Regions from separate parts of the Gottfriedia acidiceleris genome, predicted to be linked through region 1. Evidence: riboswitches for the same ligand, from Rfam matches in the RefSeq annotation. Region 1 holds a riboswitch; each other region holds the start of a gene.
What was found. A riboswitch is a leader RNA that binds a small molecule or an ion and turns the genes downstream of it on or off. The one in region 1 is predicted to bind S-adenosylmethionine.
Positions count from the first base shown of each region.

Region 1 (4,399 bases):
GCTTGCTGAAATGTTAGATCTAAGAGAAATCTATGTGTTAGTAGATGCAGATGAGGCTGGTGAAAAGCTTAGAAGACTCTTGAAAAGAGAATTTCCACAGGCAGAGCATCTGTACATTGATAGAAGTTATCGTGAAGTGGCAACAGCTCCGAGTCAACATTTAGCTAGTGTATTATTAGGGGCAGATATTTTAGTATTTACAGATTATTTACGTACAAATTAAAGAGGAATAAAGATTATGCAGCAATGGACAAAGAATGAAATAATGCAAAGAATTCAATCAAAAGAGACGACAGTTATTTATATTTATACCGCAATGTGTGGTACATGCCAAGTCGCTTCTAAAATGCTAGAAATTGTAAATGAGATTCTGCCAAATTTACCTCTAAGTAAGGTGAATATTAATGAAATAGTGGAAGAAGCTCAAAGCTGGAAGGTTGAAAGTGTACCTTGTTTACTTATTTTTGAAAATGGGGAAATGAAACAAAAAATTTACGCTTTCCAGTCTGTACCATATTTACATGAATTGTTAAAAAAATATAATTTATATATTAAACGATGAGTGCATACTATTTGCACTCTTTTTATTTGGCTTAAAATATTTCCAGATATTAGACATATTTCTCGGGAAATGAGTTGAATGCTGTAGAAATAAAATTAAAATATAGATTATTATCAAGGTAAATGTCGAGCGAATTATAAAGAATACACCTCTTATCTATGAGAAAATAAGATTAAAGAATCCGGAAGAGGTGTTTATTATGGAAATCAAGGAGTGGATTGGACAAGCTAGAAACTTATTTATAAAAAAAGAATATTTGCAAATTATTTTGCCAATCGAAGAAAGGATTGTAGAATTTAACTGTCTAAATGAAAAAGTGTATATAAAGTTAAGTAAAAAGGCTCCTTTTATCGAGATAATTGATCGTTCGATTCCGCAACTTAGAGTTAATTTTTCAAAAGATGGATGGGAATATCTAAATTCAGGTTCGCAAAGGTTAGGACTCTTAATAAAACTAAGTGATGCTTCTTTTGAAGGGAACTATCGATTATTACTACTAATGGAAACAATTTTTCAATATACGAGTGTTAATAACGAAAAAAAACTTTTAGAAAATTGTTGACAACTAGTGTCTAACTTTGTAGAATTGGACTTACGTTAAAGAAATTGCGTTAAACAACTTAATAGATCGTAAGTTAACTCTTATCGAGAGAGGTGGAGGGACTGTGCCCTGTGAAACCCAGCAACCGTCAATGATTGTCATTGAAATGGTGCTAATTCCTGCAAAGCATATGCTTTGAGAGATGAGAGAAAGGAATACTTTTTGTATGTTAAACCTTTCTGCTCATGTGAGTTGAAAGGTTTTTTTGTTTTATGCGACTAAAAAAGTACTTACTTACAAAAAATTGAAAGATAAGTTGTTAGAATGTTTTGAAAGGAGATCAAGTGTATGATTCAAATAAATAATGTAAGTAAAACATACAAAGGTAAAAAGGGCACAGTTACCGCAGTACAAAATGTTTCGTTAACGATCGAAGCGGGTGAAATTTTTGGCATGATCGGATATAGCGGCGCAGGGAAAAGTACGCTATTACGAATGCTAAATGGACTTGAGTCACCTACATCGGGTGAAGTGATTATTAATGGTCAATCGATTTCTAAATGCTCATCAAGTCAGTTAAGAAAAGCAAGACAGAAAATAGGGATGATTTTTCAACATTTTAATTTATTGTGGTCGAGAACAGTATTAGAAAATATACTTTTCCCACTTGAAATTGCTAAAGTTTCAAGAAAGGAAAGCATTAATCGTGCAAAAGAATTAATTAAACTTGTAGGTCTTGAAGGAAGAGAAAATGCTTATCCTTCTGAACTTAGTGGAGGTCAAAAGCAACGTGTCGGAATTGCAAGAGCACTTGCTAATAACCCAGATGTTCTTTTATGCGATGAAGCAACTTCTGCATTAGATCCTGAAACAACAGATTCAATATTAGCTTTACTGACAAATATTAATAAGCAGCTTGGTATTACAATTATCCTAATTACTCATGAAATGCATGTAATTCAAAAGATATGCCAACGAGTAGCTGTAATGGAAAACGGAAATGTAGTAGAAGAGGGCCATGTTGTTGATGTATTTACTCGTCCTAAACAAGCAATTACAAAGAAATTTGTGACGCAAATCAAAGGCAATGATGAAGAATTAGACAGTGAAGTAATTTCTGAAGGTGATGGGAAGGATAATACTTATAAGCTAACCTTTAAAAATGGTCAAGCAGATCAACCTCATATTTCTGAGGTTGTTAAGCACTTTGATATAGAAATTAACATTTTGCAAGGAAAAATTGTTCAAACTGCTGAAGGCTCTTATGGGACAATGAAGATTCAACTTGTTGGAGACATAAATAACATCAAAGAGGCAATTGCTTACTTAGAATCAAAACAAGTTGAAGTGGAGGTAGCATAAGATGACACAACTTTTTCCGAATGTTGATTGGGATGCAATGCTTTTAGCTACTCATGAAACATTATTCATGACAGTAATCGCTGCTCTTGCAACGTTCATTTTTGGACTAATAATAGGTTTATTCTTATTTTTAACTAGTAAAGATCAGCTTCTTGAAAATAAATTTTTTAATACAATCCTAGCAGCGTTTGTAAATATTTTTCGTTCAATACCGTTTATCATTTTAATTATTTTATTAATTCCATTTACGATCTTTATACTTGGCTCTATGCTTGGAGCAAAAGCAGCATTACCTGCATTAATTATTGGTGCTGCACCATTCTATGCAAGGATGGTCGAAATCGGATTACGTGAAATTGATAAAGGTGTTATCGAAGCTGCAAGAGCAATGGGAGCTAGCACATTTACAATCATCGTAAAAGTATTAATTCCAGAAGCATTACCAGCAATTATTTCAGGTTTAACTGTTACTACAATTGCAATTGTTGGTTATACAGCAATGGCTGGTGTAGTAGGTGGTGGTGGACTTGGTAACTTAGCATTTATGGAAGGATACCAACGCTCTAATAACCAAGTAACGCTTGTTGCGACAGTAATTATTTTATTAATCGTATTCATTCTTCAATTTATTGGTGATTTAGTAACAACAAAAATAGATAAAAGAGCTTAATCATATAAGGGAGGAACTGACAATGAATTTCAAAAAAATCGTAGGAATTTTAGGAGCAGGTGTTTTAGCATTATCTTTAGCAGCATGTAATAAAGGTGGAGAAGATAAAAATAAAGAATTAGTGGTTGGTGCATCAAATGTACCTCACGCAGTTATTTTAGAACAAGCTAAACCTATCCTTAAAAAAGAAGGAATTAACTTAAAAATTGTTAAATTCCAAGATTATGTATTACCAAATAAAGCACTAGCTTCGAAAGAATTAGATGCAAACTATTTCCAACACATTCCATATTTAGAATCTCAAATGAAAGAAAATGGTTATAAATTTGAAAACGCTGGTGGGATCCACATCGAGCCAATCGGAGTCTACTCTAAAAAATATAAGAGCTTAGATGATCTACCAGATGGAGCTAAAATTATCATGAGTAGCTCAGTAGCTGATCATGGTCGTATGTTAAGCTTGTTACAACAAGAAGGTTTAATTAAACTTAAAGCTGGAATTGATCCAACTACAGCTCAAATTAAAGACATTGCTGAGAATCCAAAACACTTAAAATTCCAAGCTGATGTAGACGCTGGAATGCTTCCAAAAGTTTATCAAAACAATGAAGGCGATGCAGTGTTAATTAACACAAACTACGCGATTGATGCTGGATTAAACCCAATGAAGGATGCTATTGCATTAGAAGGTAAAGAATCTCCATATGTAAACATTATCGCTGTTCGTAAAGGTGACAAAGATAAAAAAGAAATCAAAGAGCTTGTAAAAGTATTACACTCTAAAGAAATTCAAGATTTCATCATTAAAAAATATAAAGGTGCTGTAGTACCTGTAAGTCAATAATAAGAAAAGAGAGGGTATCCCAACTGTAACTTTTGATGGGAACCCTCTTTTTTATTTGAAAAACTAGTAATTGCAAATTAATCGTAAATAAAGTTTGGGAATTTGCAATTTAATCCAATGTAAAATAGAAAATTACCTATAAATAGTAAAGGTATTACGACCTTAAAATTGTACAAATTATAGAGACTTTTAAGTGGAAGTTTACCAAATAAGTTCAGTTCTTTCTAAATCGAATCTGCTAATTATAAATTAAAAGATCGATTACAAATCAACAATTGAACGAAAATATCTCCCGTACCAAAGTACGCGTAAATCAATAATAAAAAAAGGGTTGCACATAAGCCGGTCAAGCTAACTTATGAAACAGCCCTTTTTATTTTTAATTCTTCACAAGGATTTGATTTACAGGTGAGATTGGTA
Region 1 is NZ_CP096034.1:4,117,508-4,121,906, reverse strand. Features, by position in the region: gene MY490_RS19575 (ribonuclease M5) at 1-223, shown strand, start outside; gene MY490_RS19570 (thioredoxin family protein) at 239-562, shown strand; gene MY490_RS19565 (hypothetical protein) at 762-1,124, shown strand; SAM riboswitch class I at 1,202-1,312, shown strand; gene MY490_RS19560 (methionine ABC transporter ATP-binding protein) at 1,452-2,465, shown strand; gene MY490_RS19555 (methionine ABC transporter permease) at 2,467-3,135, shown strand; gene metQ (MetQ/NlpA family ABC transporter substrate-binding protein) at 3,158-3,979, shown strand; gene MY490_RS19545 (2-hydroxyacid dehydrogenase family protein) at 4,359-4,399, opposite strand, start outside.

Region 2 (4,399 bases), 1.3 Mb from region 1:
AACTCAAAATCTGGGGTTTTTATATTTTTAATCACAACTTAACTTTACCTAGCCAATCTTTTACAAATAAAGTTTTATGATTGAACAAGTATGAAGTAAGAATGAAGAAAGCTGCACTTTTTAACTATTTCCTAGGGAAAAACGTAACGAATAAAATTGTATTCGTAATTTCTCTTTTTCTCTTTTAAATACAATCATTTAATTATCAATCAAAATCCCTCAAAACCTAATTGAGGGACTTTTACAATTGATGAATGCTCACTTAGTGGAGTTAAATTACTCCTGCTCCCAACTTTTAAACGTTTCCTTATAATCGCTAGAAACAATTCCTTTTTCCGTAATAATCGCCGTTATTAATTCATTCGGCGTCACGTCAAATGCTGGATTTAATACATCTATTCCTTCAGGGGCAATTTGAACATTTCCGATATGCGTTACTTCAGTACGGTCGCGTTGTTCAATTACAATTTCATTCCCTGATTCGATTGATAAATCAATTGTCGATAATGGAGCAGCTACATAAAATGGAATTTGGTAAAAGTTAGCTAAAATCGCTAATTGTAAAGTTCCAATTTTATTTGCAGTATCTCCATTTGCTGTAATGCGATCAGCACCAACGATAACTGCATCTACTTTTTTATTTTGTAATAAGTAGCCGACCATATTATCAGTTAATAATGTAACTGGAATACCACTTTGGTTCAATTCCCAAGATGTCAGTCTCGCACCTTGAAATACTGGTCTTGTTTCTGTTGCATAAGCCGAAATTTCCCAGCCTTTTTCTTTTGCTAAGTGAAGTGGAGCTAAAGCTGTTCCGTATCGACTTGTCGCAATACTCCCTGCGTTGCAATGAGTTAATACTGCAGCTCCGTCATGTAATAATGTTAAAGCATTTTCTCCGATTTCCTTGCAAGTTGCCTCATCTGCTACATGTAATTTAATCGCTTCTTCCATGATGATTAATTTAGCTTCGGATACAGTCACTGCTTCTTTACTTGATCCAATTAGTTTTTCAACGGCCCATGCTAAATTAACTGCAGTTGGTCTAGCACTAATTAGTTCATCCGCTAATAATCTTGCTTGTTGATGAAATTCATCAATTTGTTCAGTTTCAAGTTCTCGAACACCTAAATAAAGTCCATATGCAGCTGCTAAACCAATCGCTGGTGCTCCTCTTACTTGTAATTTTACGATTGCTTCACGTACATCTAATAATGTCGTTGCATCAAAATAGTGTATTTCCGTTGGTAGTTTAGTTTGGTCTAAAATTTTTAAACTTTCACCGTTCCATTGTAATGATTCAGGTATTTGCTGTAATGTAGTCATCGATTATTACTCCAATCCAATAAGTAAATTTCCAATATTCCTAATAGTAAATCTATTTTTTATACAATAAACTCCGAATTTTAAGACTTTTTTCTTTGCTTCTATTTTTTGATTATGTTCTAATGAATCAATATCTTCAACGTGAGCAAGACCGATACTTCTTCGGATTAATTCACATCCAATAACCCCAATTGCATCCACCCAATAACCTTCTAATTTTTCTTTAATCAGAGCTTTTTGGTTAAATGGTCTAACACTATGCTGTTCCCATAGTCGAATAAATGTTTCATTAAACACTTTTTCAATGTTTAAAATGTGTTCAATAATTTCGTCTTTTAGTTCAGTACGGCTGAAAAGTTGAAAAAGCAAATTTGCTTGAATTTGCCCTAAATCAAATCCGATCGGTCCGACAAATGCAAATTCCGGGTCAATTACTTTGGTTTCAGTTTCAGATACGAAAATGCTTCCCGTATGTAAATCACCATGTAATAAAGCTTCTTTTTTCGATAAAAAATCTAATTTTAGTTTCGCAACCTCAATTTGTAAATCTGCATCATTCCATAGTCCTTGAATTTCATCTGTTAATTCTTCTTCAAAACTATTTGTTTCACTGTTAAAGAATGGATCTGTATAAACAAGGTTTTCTGTAATATCACATAAGTCAGGGTTATTAAAAAGATACTCTAGCTCTTTTTTCTTAGCTGGTGAAGTTCCGAAGTCTGAAGTGAAAAATAATGATTTAGCTAAAAATTCACCGATATGTTCAGCTAAAAACGGATAGCTTTTTTTCTCAATGAAACCTTTTCGTAAAATTTGTAAGTGTGAAAGATCCTCCATTACAGTTACGGCTTGCTCTTCATCATGTTCTAAAATTTTCGGTGCATGTAACGGGATTAACTCATTGTATATTTTTGTCGCATTACTCTCGATCGTAGCTCGCTTTAAAGTAAGTGGCCAGCTTTCACCAACAACTTTTGCGTATGGTAGAGCCTGTTTAATAATTAACCCTTTCTCGCTTCCTACTGGATTAACTTTAAATACTAAATTTAAATTCCCATCCCCAATTTCTATGCATTCACATAGTTCATTTTTAAAATAGCCAAGTTTTTGTAAATAAGTAATTGCAGTTGCTTCTGTTAATGGTCTATATTCTTTTCGTTCAATGACAGTCACTAAATTCATCCCCCTTGAATTTTGCAAAATAAAAAGCCTCTTTTCAGAGACGAAAAGAGGCAATGCTAATTGGCTTTCGTCTCTTATCTACCAGAAAATTTCTTTTCTGTTGGAATTAGCACCGTGCCTTACTGAGCATTTAAGCTCAGGCGTATTCAATACGCCCCATTTCACAATGGTATTACGGTCGGTTGCTGGGCATCGTCGGGCCAAATCCCTCCGCCTACTCGAAATAAGAGTTCGCATATTTGATTTTATAATCGTATTTTAGTTTATCGTTTTTTAATTTGTCAATTACTTTTTTAAAACTTTTTGTAAATTTCTTCTTTTCTGTCTTCAAAAATAGGAATTGTACCACGTATTTCATCGACTTTTTTCGGATCAATTTCGCCAAAAACGATTTCTTCATTCGTGCTACCTTTAGTAACTAATTCTCCCCAAGGGTCAATGATCATTGATCCTCCACCAAATGTATTTGCTAAATCTTTTCCTACTCGATTACAAGCAACAACATAACACTGATTTTCGATTGCTCTTGCTTTTAATAAGATTTCCCAATGGTTCATTCTTTGAATTGGCCATTCGGCAACGAAAAATAAAACTTTTGCACCTTTTTGGGAATGAGCTCCAATCCATTCCGGAAAACGCAAATCATAGCAAACAAAACCTGCAGCCGTTAATCCATCAATTTCAAAAAGGCCATCTGTTTCACCTGATTGTAGATAATGATGCTCGTTCATTAACTGGAACAAATGAACTTTATCATAAGTTTTTACTAATTCGCCAGTACAGCTAATAACAAATAACGTATTCGTAACACCATTTTCCCTTGCAATTGGGAACGAACCAGCAATCAATATTACGTTATTTAATTTTGCGATGGACTGAAGTTCAGAAATAACAGCTTCTTGTTCTCCTGTGTGCAAACCAATTTCTTCCAAACAATAGCCTGTTGTCCATAATTCTGGTAATACTATTATACGGACATTTTCTTTAACAGCTTCGTTTATTTGAGTTTTCATTTTTTCTAAATTAGCTTTTGATTTACCTAAAATAACGTCAGATTGAATACACGCAATTTTAATCACAATTTATTCACCCTATTCTAAATTTTATAGACATTTTTAAATCGAGCATATATGATGGTGAAAGTTATTGCAACAGTCGTTCATGAAAATCATTCGATTAAGAAACGATCTATTCAAATTAATTTTATTATATTTTTGGAGTGATTAACTTGAATCATAGTAAACTATTAAACAATTTACCAAAACAATTTTTTGCTTCACTAGTCCAAAAAGTGAATCAGTCAATAGGTAATGGTCATGATGTCATTAATCTTGGTCAAGGAAATCCAGATCAACCTACACCAGACCATATTATAAAAGCATTGCAAAAGTCTGTTGAGAACCCATTAACTCATCGTTATTCTCCGTTTAGAGGAATGAGCTCTTTAAAAAATGCTGTTGTAGAATTTTATAAACGAGAGTATGATGTTGATTTAGACCCAGATGAAGAAGTAGCCATATTATTCGGTGGAAAAGCTGGATTAGTTGAGCTACCACTTTGTTTATGTGACGAAGGAGATACAATTTTAGTTCCAGACCCAGGCTATCCAGACTATTTATCTGGTATATCTCTTTCAAAAACAGTTCCATACATGCTTCCATTACTTGAAGAAAATCAATTTTTACCAGATTATAAATTAATTCCTCAGGATGTTTTGGAAGCTAGTAAAATATTATTTATTAATTATCCAAATAATCCCACAGGAGCTATAGCAACAGAAGAATTTTTTAAAGAAACTGTTGAGCTAGCAAAAAATAATCAAATTACCGTTTGTCATGATTTTGCTTACGGTGCATTTGGTTTTGACGGCAAAAAACCTTTAAGTTATCTT
Region 2 is NZ_CP096034.1:2,819,107-2,823,505, forward strand. Features, by position in the region: gene mtnA (S-methyl-5-thioribose-1-phosphate isomerase) at 277-1,326, opposite strand; gene mtnK (S-methyl-5-thioribose kinase) at 1,333-2,508, opposite strand; SAM riboswitch class I at 2,580-2,738, opposite strand; gene MY490_RS13390 (carbon-nitrogen family hydrolase) at 2,802-3,584, opposite strand; gene MY490_RS13395 (pyridoxal phosphate-dependent aminotransferase) at 3,728-4,399, shown strand, end outside.
Region 2: it holds a riboswitch for S-adenosylmethionine, as region 1 does, so the genes downstream of both, mtnK (S-methyl-5-thioribose kinase) here and MY490_RS19560 (methionine ABC transporter ATP-binding protein) in region 1, are expected to answer to the same signal.

Region 3 (4,399 bases), 640 kb from region 1:
ATGCTGCTAATTCGAGCATTCCGAATTTTCCAGCTTTTTCTTCTGCATCTGAGTTATAGTTCGTATTTGTATTAATATCGTAAGTAAAAATTGTCCCTTCAGCATTTTTGATAAATTCGATTCCAGCAACTTGAACATTATTTTTAGCTAGAACCTCTTTATATTTATTTATAATTTCGTCCTCAAAGCCTTCAATGATTTGGAATTTAGGCTTCTCTTCTACTTCTTCTCCTACTGGGCAGAATAAATCACCAATTTGGCATGCATCCGCTGGGCATAGTTCAAACCCTTCTGAAGTATCTACTTTAACAGCATAAACAAAGTTTCCTCCTACAAATTCGCAACGAGTGATGTAGCTTTCAGGTGATTGGATATATTCTTGAATAAGTGTAATACCATCGACTGGTTCTTCAAAAGTCGGTCCATCAACATAAGCTTTTAAAGCATCAACACTATGGAATAACTGGACACCTAATCCTTTACCAGCACGATTGTGCTTCGTAATAAATGAATGTCCTTCAAAGCTATTAGCTGCTTTAAGAATGTTTTCTTTACCGACAGCTGCAATCGTTTTTGGTGTTTTAACACCATATTTGTTTAACTCTAAATATTGTAAAACCTTACTAACTTCTAGCTTCAAGGCATTCGTTCCATTTAAAACCGTACGACCATGCGCTTCAAGCCAAGCTAATACTTGCCCAGTAAATTCAGCAGCAAAACGATGATCACGTGTATGAGAAGAAGCACTCATTCGGCTATAAAAGATCCCTTCTGGTGGTTCTGTTGATAAATCTACCGTACCTTCATCTAAATGCCATTCCTCATAAGGAACTCCAAGCTCCTCTAATCTTTTTGTTAAATGGATTGTCCACTCACTGTTTTCATGTATTACATATACCTTACTCATTTTAATATCCCCTTTCTAGCTTTTTATTAAACTACGTTTTTGTTCTACTAATGGCATAACCTGCTTTGAAAAGCGTTCCATTTCCTCTAGTTGAGGTGAAAATTGTAATAATAATAAGTCTAAGTCAGCTTCTTCATATTGTAAAATTCGGTCTGCAATTTGCTCTGGTGTCCCTACTAGATTTGGTCTTAGACCACGATTTGAAACTGAGTAATCTTGTAATTGTATTTGTTGCTCTAATTGTGATTTTGTCGTGAAGTCTTTAAAGCCAGCATAACCGCTTGAATCTTTCACAGTCGTAATTTTTTCAAGCTCAGCCAAAGCCTCTTCTTCTGTATCTCTACAAATAACATAAGCAGCCATACCGAAAGAACTTAAAGGTGCATTGCCAGTTTGTTCACGACGTACCTTCATATCTGTTACTTTCTGTTTAATTTCTTCAACTGTTCCACCGTGCATCACATATGCGTCACATTTTTCAACAATTGTTTGCTTGCCTTTTTCACTTTCACCACCTGCATAAAGAATCGGATTTGGTCTTTGAACAGGTTTAGGAGCAAGCTTCGTACCCTTTAAATCATAAAATTTTCCTGAATAATTGAATGTTTCTTCTGTCCATAAGCCTTTTAAAACATCAATAAACTCCTCTGTACGAGCATAACGATCATCATGTTCTGTAAAAATACCGCCATATTGACGAGCTTCTTCTGCCCACCATGCAGAAACTACGTTTAGCGTAAAACGGCCGTTACTGATTTGATCGATATTAGCAGCCATTTTAGCTGTTACGGCTGGATTATGAAAACCTGGACGAATCGCGGTCATAATTTCAATTTTTTCCGTCACTGCAGCAAGTGCCGCTGCTGTTGACCAGGCTTCAAGTGAATCATGCTCTGGACCTTTAATATCGTTTAAATATAATTCAGCGATTAAAGTAGTCGAGTATCCCCATTTTTCAGCTGATTGAATGACCTCTTTAGCATAATCAAATGTTGGTGGCATGCTTTCGTCATCCACATTACGTAACCATCCTCCAAAAATCGGTAACCAAAAACCATATTTCATTTCTATTCTCTCCTTTATCATTAAAATTATCTAGTTTTCTCATTGGTTAAGTTGGGATTATATTTGTTTAACCTCCTGCGTAAATAAATAAAAAATAGAAAAAGCCTCCTTCATTCAGAAAGAGGCATCGGAAACAATTGTTTTCGACTTATCTATCAGAATGATTTCATTCTGCAGGAAGTGGCACCGTTCCTTAAAAAGGAGGTTGCCGGACGTCATAGGGCCTGATCCCTCGGTCACTCTCGATAAGTTTGAATTATGTAATTTCTTTAACTGAATCTTAAATCCTAGTAAACAGATTGTCAATAATGGAATTTAAACATTTTTATTAAGACAGCGCTTTCATTGTTGTATTTATTAGTAAAGATAAAATTTTATAATTATTTAATTAACATTCAATCGAAGTTAATACATAGTACCAGTTCCCTTTAAGTTCACTTCTGATTTTACTCGAAATTCAAGTTTCGGATAAATTTCTTCCCACTTATTTATTTCTTTTTTTGTCACTCCGTATTTTGCTTGAAAGTTTAACCCAAGTCCAAGTGGATCAACATTTAATTCCTGTAGCCGTTCTAGAAATTTTTTTGTTCTTGAGCTCATAAATATTGATGCTATTTTCTCATACTCTTTCAATTCTCTATTTTGATGTATTGATTTTTTAGATTCCTCAATAAATCCTTTTACCTTTATATGAACGTCTACATATGGCTTTTTATTTTTGGGCACAACGATTTCCATGTCAGTTTTCGTATTTCCAGCACTTACGTAAAATTGATTTTTTCCTTTTCCAACATTAATTAGTGTTGTTTTTTCTGGATTTAAAAGCTCATTAAGTAATCTTGTTTCATCGCGATTTAATACAGCTTTAAATTTTGTTCCTTTAAAAACTGCGGAAGTATTAATTTTAAAGGAACTATCGAACGGTTCAAGAATAGGTAAATATGGATCTATACCGTTTTCCTTCAATCGCATATAATAATCATTAAGTATCTCTGTCATTACATATGGTGACCTATTTAATTCTTCATTAAAAGCTAACACAACAGCGTTACCCGCTAATCTCTCTGATTTAACCTTCCATGATAAAGCTTCTTTTGCAGATGGTTCTCCTACAGCTACATAAGCAACTCCTTGAATATCTGGCCGTTTAATAAACCACTTCATCAAATCAATTTGGTTTACAACTAGTAGCTCTTTATCGATAGCGATTATCCTACAATGAGCAAAATCCAATTTTTTATCTACTAAAGATTGGATTATTCTAATTGCCTCAGAAACTGAAGTTGATTTTTGAGAGATAATTTGAAAATTAGACCTTCCTGCTCCAACTTGTGCTGAAGGGATGGCTAATTTCACTGACACAAGGTAGACGCCATTTTCATCTGTTTGATCGATTCCTATGCCTACGACAAAAAAACGTTTATCAACATCGAGTAATTGGCAACCAGACATAAAACTTAATTCCATAATTAACAATAACGTTAAAATACGTTTCATGCTCTTTGCCTCCGAGATAAGAAAAAAATTAAACCTACTAATATGACTTCAGCAGGAAAACGGATATTTTGCCATATTTTAATAAGATCAAATAATTCTCTTTCGTTAGTAATCATCTGCAAAATCATCGTAAGGACTCCAAAAAATAGTAAGATCATATATCCATAAAATTTCCTTTTTTTAGCAGGTTTCAAATTATAATTAAAGAACATTCCTTCAAATAGTTTTAAACCAACATGCCATGTTAATATGCCAAAGAGCAGTGATAACAAAAGGAATATATAAAGCATCAAATATAGCACTCTTTCGATAAACCCATATTCCATCCTAAGAGAATCAGTTATGAAAATCCAAGGAAACACTACATCATTAACTCCTTTAACACCTAAAAAAGCAATTGGGACGAAAAATGTAAAACTAATTACAATCAATCCGATTAAAGGTAAAATCCACAAAAATCTAACAACCTTTTTAGTATCAAGATAACGATTGAGGATAACTAGATTTATATAGCCTATAAAAAAATAAGTAGAAGCCGAAAGAGAGCTATAATTAGGCATTTGCCAAAAGTAATGGAGTATTCTTTTAATATGGACGAAATAAAAATATTTGCTTGCCATAGCTTTATAAACAATGAAAAAAACAATTGGAGTAGCTATAAGAACCATTATTTCAATAACGTTGAGTATTGATTTTGTATGATTATTTGCTCCAAAAATAACAATAACTAGAAAAAAAACTAAAACGTATTTCATATTCAACTCAGTAATTAAATACAGTACAGTTATATAAGTGAAAGAAATTAATACAAAAGCCCCGGCAGCCAACCACATTACGCCTAAAAATGCTAAGTAAGTGTTTTTTAAAAGCTTGGGTAATCTATTGTTAAAAATTTCGGGCAATCCTTTATTAGGAAATTTACTTATTCCA
Region 3 is NZ_CP096034.1:3,478,072-3,482,470, forward strand. Features, by position in the region: gene MY490_RS16485 (ATP-grasp domain-containing protein) at 1-907, opposite strand, end outside; gene MY490_RS16490 (LLM class flavin-dependent oxidoreductase) at 923-1,972, opposite strand; SAM riboswitch class I at 2,118-2,224, opposite strand; gene MY490_RS16495 (Ger(x)C family spore germination protein) at 2,378-3,469, opposite strand; gene MY490_RS16500 (GerAB/ArcD/ProY family transporter) at 3,466-4,399, opposite strand, start outside.
Region 3: it holds a riboswitch for S-adenosylmethionine, as region 1 does, so the genes downstream of both, MY490_RS16490 (LLM class flavin-dependent oxidoreductase) here and MY490_RS19560 (methionine ABC transporter ATP-binding protein) in region 1, are expected to answer to the same signal.

Region 4 (4,399 bases), 1.2 Mb from region 1:
ACTGTTGCCGAAGAAGCGTTTAAACGCATGACAGATCAAGGACTTTGTATAAAGTGTACGACGATTACAGCAAAAGATAAAATCTGTTTTAAGGAAGAGACGATGTGTCAAAAGGATTATTGTGAATATGCCAATGGTTATTATGACCGGATAAATGATGCTGTCCTTGATATACTTTCATCGGAAAAAGCGCTAACCAGAGAGAAAATAGAAGTATATGCACGAAAACATACAGTTTGTCCTTTTGAATACTCATTAGATTTATTAAATTCTTCAGATGCTATTATTTGTGATGTGAATTATATTTTCGATCCAAGAGTATCGTTGAAACGATTATTTGATGAACATAAACGAAGTTCAGTTTTATTAATTGATGAAGCTCATAATCTTGTTGATCGGGCAAGAGAAATGTATTCTGCAAGTCTATTCAAATCTAAATTTTTAGAGTTGAAAAATAGATATAAAAATGTAAAAGATGAACTTTATGCCATAATAAATGAAATAAATAAGCGATTGATTGAATTAAGAAAGAAATGGAAGGACGTTGTAACCCCAGTTTCAAAAGAAATTGATGAGGATTTATTGGAACTTCTACATACATTTAATGAAATTGTTGAAATAAAATTACAGGAAATGGACGAGGACGAAAATAAAGAACTTTTACTTGATACTTATTTTGAGTCACTTAACTTCGTCAAAATTACAGAATTTTTTGATGAAAATTACGTATGCTACTATGAATTTTATAAAAGTGAAGTTCATTTAAAGTTATTTTGCCTTGATCCATCTAAAGTAGTGAATGACGTAATAAAAAGATTTCGCTCTACAATCTATTTTTCAGCTACTTTAACGCCAATACAATATTTTCAAGATATGCTTGGTGATCAAAGTCGTGATTATACAATTTCAATCGATTCTCCTTTTCATAGGGAGCAACTGGAAGTAACAATTGACCCTCTATCAACACGATATCAAGATCGTGAAAGAAATTTAGAAAGATTAATTGATTCGGTGTATAAAGAAATTACGAAAAGAAAAGGTAATTATTTAGTTTTTTATCCGTCTTATCAATATTTAATTCAAAGTGTTGATTTATTTAAAGAGAAATACCCTAACATAAAAACAATTATTCAAGAAAATGGTATGACTGAAATTGAGCGAGAAGAGTTCCTTGTACAATTTGATAGTCTCAATGAGGAAACGTTAGTTGGCTTTGCTGTATTAGGTGGTATATTCTCTGAAGGGATCGATTTAAAGGGTGATCGATTAAATGGTGTCGTAATAGTTGGTGTAGGATTGCCGCAGATTTGTTTAGAAAGAAATATTTTAAAGGAGCATTTTCAGTCGGTAGGAAAAAATGGGTATTATTATGCATATGTCTTTCCAGGTATGAATAAAGTAATGCAAGCGGGTGGGAGAGTTATTCGATCTGAATCAGATGAAGGGACTTTATTACTAATTGATGATCGATATAAGAGCACACTTTATCAAAGTTTATTACCTGAAGCATGGAAATGAAAAGTTAATAATTAACTGATGAAAAAAAATGATTGATAATTATCAGAGTTTTTAATATACTTATCAATATAATTTAATAATCTTATCAAGAGCGGTGGAGGGACTGGCCCGACGAAACCCGGCAACTCTAGTGAAAACTAGAAAGTGCTAAATCCTGCAGGTGAAAAACCTGGAAGATAAGAGCGATATGTATATTTTGCGGACATAACCACTTCTTATTTTTTAGGAAGTGGTTTTTTATTTGACTAAAATGGGGGATTTATAATGACTAACACAAAAGAGGCTTTAAACACGAATAAAACATCGATTGAAACAGTAGCTGTACATGGAAGTAAAGGCTATGATCCATTAACAGGTGCGATCAGTTATCCAATTTATCAATCTGCTACATTTAAGCATGCAGGACTTCATCAATCGACGGGGTATGATTATGCAAGATTACAAAATCCAACTCGAGAAGAAGTCGAAAATACTGTTGCAAAATTAGAAAGTGCAAATTATGGTGTTGCATTCTCAACAGGAAATGCAGCCGTTACTGCAGTATTAAGCTTATTTAAAAAAGGTGACCACCTAATTGTTTCAGATGATTTATACGGTGGTACATATCGTTTATTCGAAGAAATTTATTCACCATATGGACTTGAGCATAATTTTGTGGATACTACAGAAATTGAAAATATTCTTGATGCACTTAAACCGAACACAAAAGGAATTTTTATTGAAACACCATCAAATCCAATGATGAAAGTAACTGATTTAAAAAGAGTAGTAGAGATTGCAAAAGAACGAGATATTATTGTGATTGTGGATAATACATTTTTAACACCTTATTTCTTTAGACCAATTGAATTAGGGGCAGATGTTGTTGTTCATAGTGGAACAAAGTATTTAGGTGGACATAATGATACACTTGCTGGTTTTGTCGTGACTAATTCAGAATATACGAATGAACGAATTCGTTATTATCAAAAATCAACAGGTGCAACATTAGCTCCTTTTGACTCTTGGTTAATTTTAAGAGGAATTAAAACATTACATTTACGCATGGAATACAGTCAAAAAAATGCAATTGTACTTGCGAAGTTTTTAGAAAATCATCCAAATGTTACTGATGTATATTATGTAGGGTTACCAACACATAAAGGGTATTCAATTATTAAAGAACAAGCAACTGGATTTGGTGCGATGATTTCATTTAAAGTGAAAGATTTAAGTTTGGTTGAACAGGTCTTAGGTAGCGTTAAAGTCATTACATTCGCAGAAAGCTTAGGTGGAGTTGAATCATTAATTACGTATCCTCATACGCAAACTCATTCAGAAATGCCAGAAGAATTTAAAAGAAAGCTTGGTCTAGATGACCATACACTTCGATTATCTGTTGGTATTGAACATATTGATGATTTATTAAATGACTTAGAAAATGCATTGGGGTGATGAGTATGCAATTTGGAACGAAATTAATTCATAATGGCAACGAAATAGATCAGGCAACAGGAGCGTTAAGTATACCTATTTATCAGACTTCAACATTTCATCAATTTGATATAGAGAATTTTAGTAAATACGACTATGCAAGAAGTGGAAATCCAACAAGAGAAGCGCTAGAAAATACAATTGCAAAATTAGAAAATGGTGTGCGCGGCTTTGCGTTTTCATCAGGCATGGCTGCAATCTCATCTGTATTATCTTTGTTCTCAGCTGGAGATCATATAGTCATTTGTGAAGATGTGTATGGAGGAACATTTAGAATAGCGACAAAAGTATTAAATCGTTTCGGAATCGATTTTACATTCGTAGATGCTTCTAAATTACAAGAGATTAAAGCCGGGATAAAGTCTAATACAAAAGGACTTTATTTAGAAACACCGTCTAACCCTCTTTTGAAAATTACTGATTTAAGTAGTGCAATTAAAATAGCAAAAGAAAATGACATACTTGTCATTGTAGATAATAGTTTTTTATCACCTTATTTACAAAGACCATTAGATTTAGGAGCTGATATTGTCGTTCATAGTGCAACAAAATTTATTGCAGGCCATAGCGATGTAATCGGAGGATTAGCAGTCGTAAATTCGGAAGAACTTGCAAATGATTTATACACGATTCAAAATTCATTCGGAGCAATTTTAGGTCCACAAGACTGTTGGTTAACATTAAGAGGATTAAAGACGTTAAAAGTTCGTATGGATGCCTATGAACAAACTGCATCAAAATTAGCAAATTGGCTCCTAGAACAAGAAGAAGTTGAAGATGTATATTACCCAGGACTAAAAGATCATCCTGGTCACGATGTACATTTTGAGCAAGCTACTGGAGGAGGAGCAGTCCTTTCATTCACACTAAAAACAATTGAACAAACGACAAGTTTCCTGCAATCAGTCGAAAACGTTGCAGTTGCAGTTTCACTAGGCGGAGTTGAAACAATTGTATCTTATCCTGTAAAGATGTCACATGCTGCAATACCTCTCGAGGTTCGTGAAAGATTAGGCGTTAAAGATACATTAATAAGAGTGTCCGTTGGTTTAGAAGATATTGAAGACTTGATTGCAAGCTTCCAAAAAGCACTAAATGTAGGAGTAAGAGAAAAACAGGAAGTGCAAGGAATAGGGAAAACGAATAATTAGAATGGAGAATCACTGTATAAACAGAACAAAATATAAACTAATGAAAAATCCCACATTTGAATTGCTGTGGGATTTATTTATTTTATATTTTTTAAATTAGCGTTTTTGATAATGCGTACAAAACTAGTATAAATTCATGTTTATGCAAGGAATATTTCCCCGTCACCAATTTCCTCTTGAATTACCTCAGACGCACCAATAAGCGCCAAAGCGTTCCCTACTAATTGAATTGAATCAGAAAGTACGATTTTTCTTTG
Region 4 is NZ_CP096034.1:2,909,602-2,914,000, reverse strand. Features, by position in the region: gene MY490_RS13880 (ATP-dependent DNA helicase) at 1-1,518, shown strand, start outside; SAM riboswitch class I at 1,598-1,701, shown strand; gene MY490_RS13875 (trans-sulfuration enzyme family protein) at 1,783-2,952, shown strand; gene MY490_RS13870 (trans-sulfuration enzyme family protein) at 2,958-4,142, shown strand; gene MY490_RS13865 (hypothetical protein) at 4,283-4,399, opposite strand, start outside.
Region 4: it holds a riboswitch for S-adenosylmethionine, as region 1 does, so the genes downstream of both, MY490_RS13875 (trans-sulfuration enzyme family protein) here and MY490_RS19560 (methionine ABC transporter ATP-binding protein) in region 1, are expected to answer to the same signal.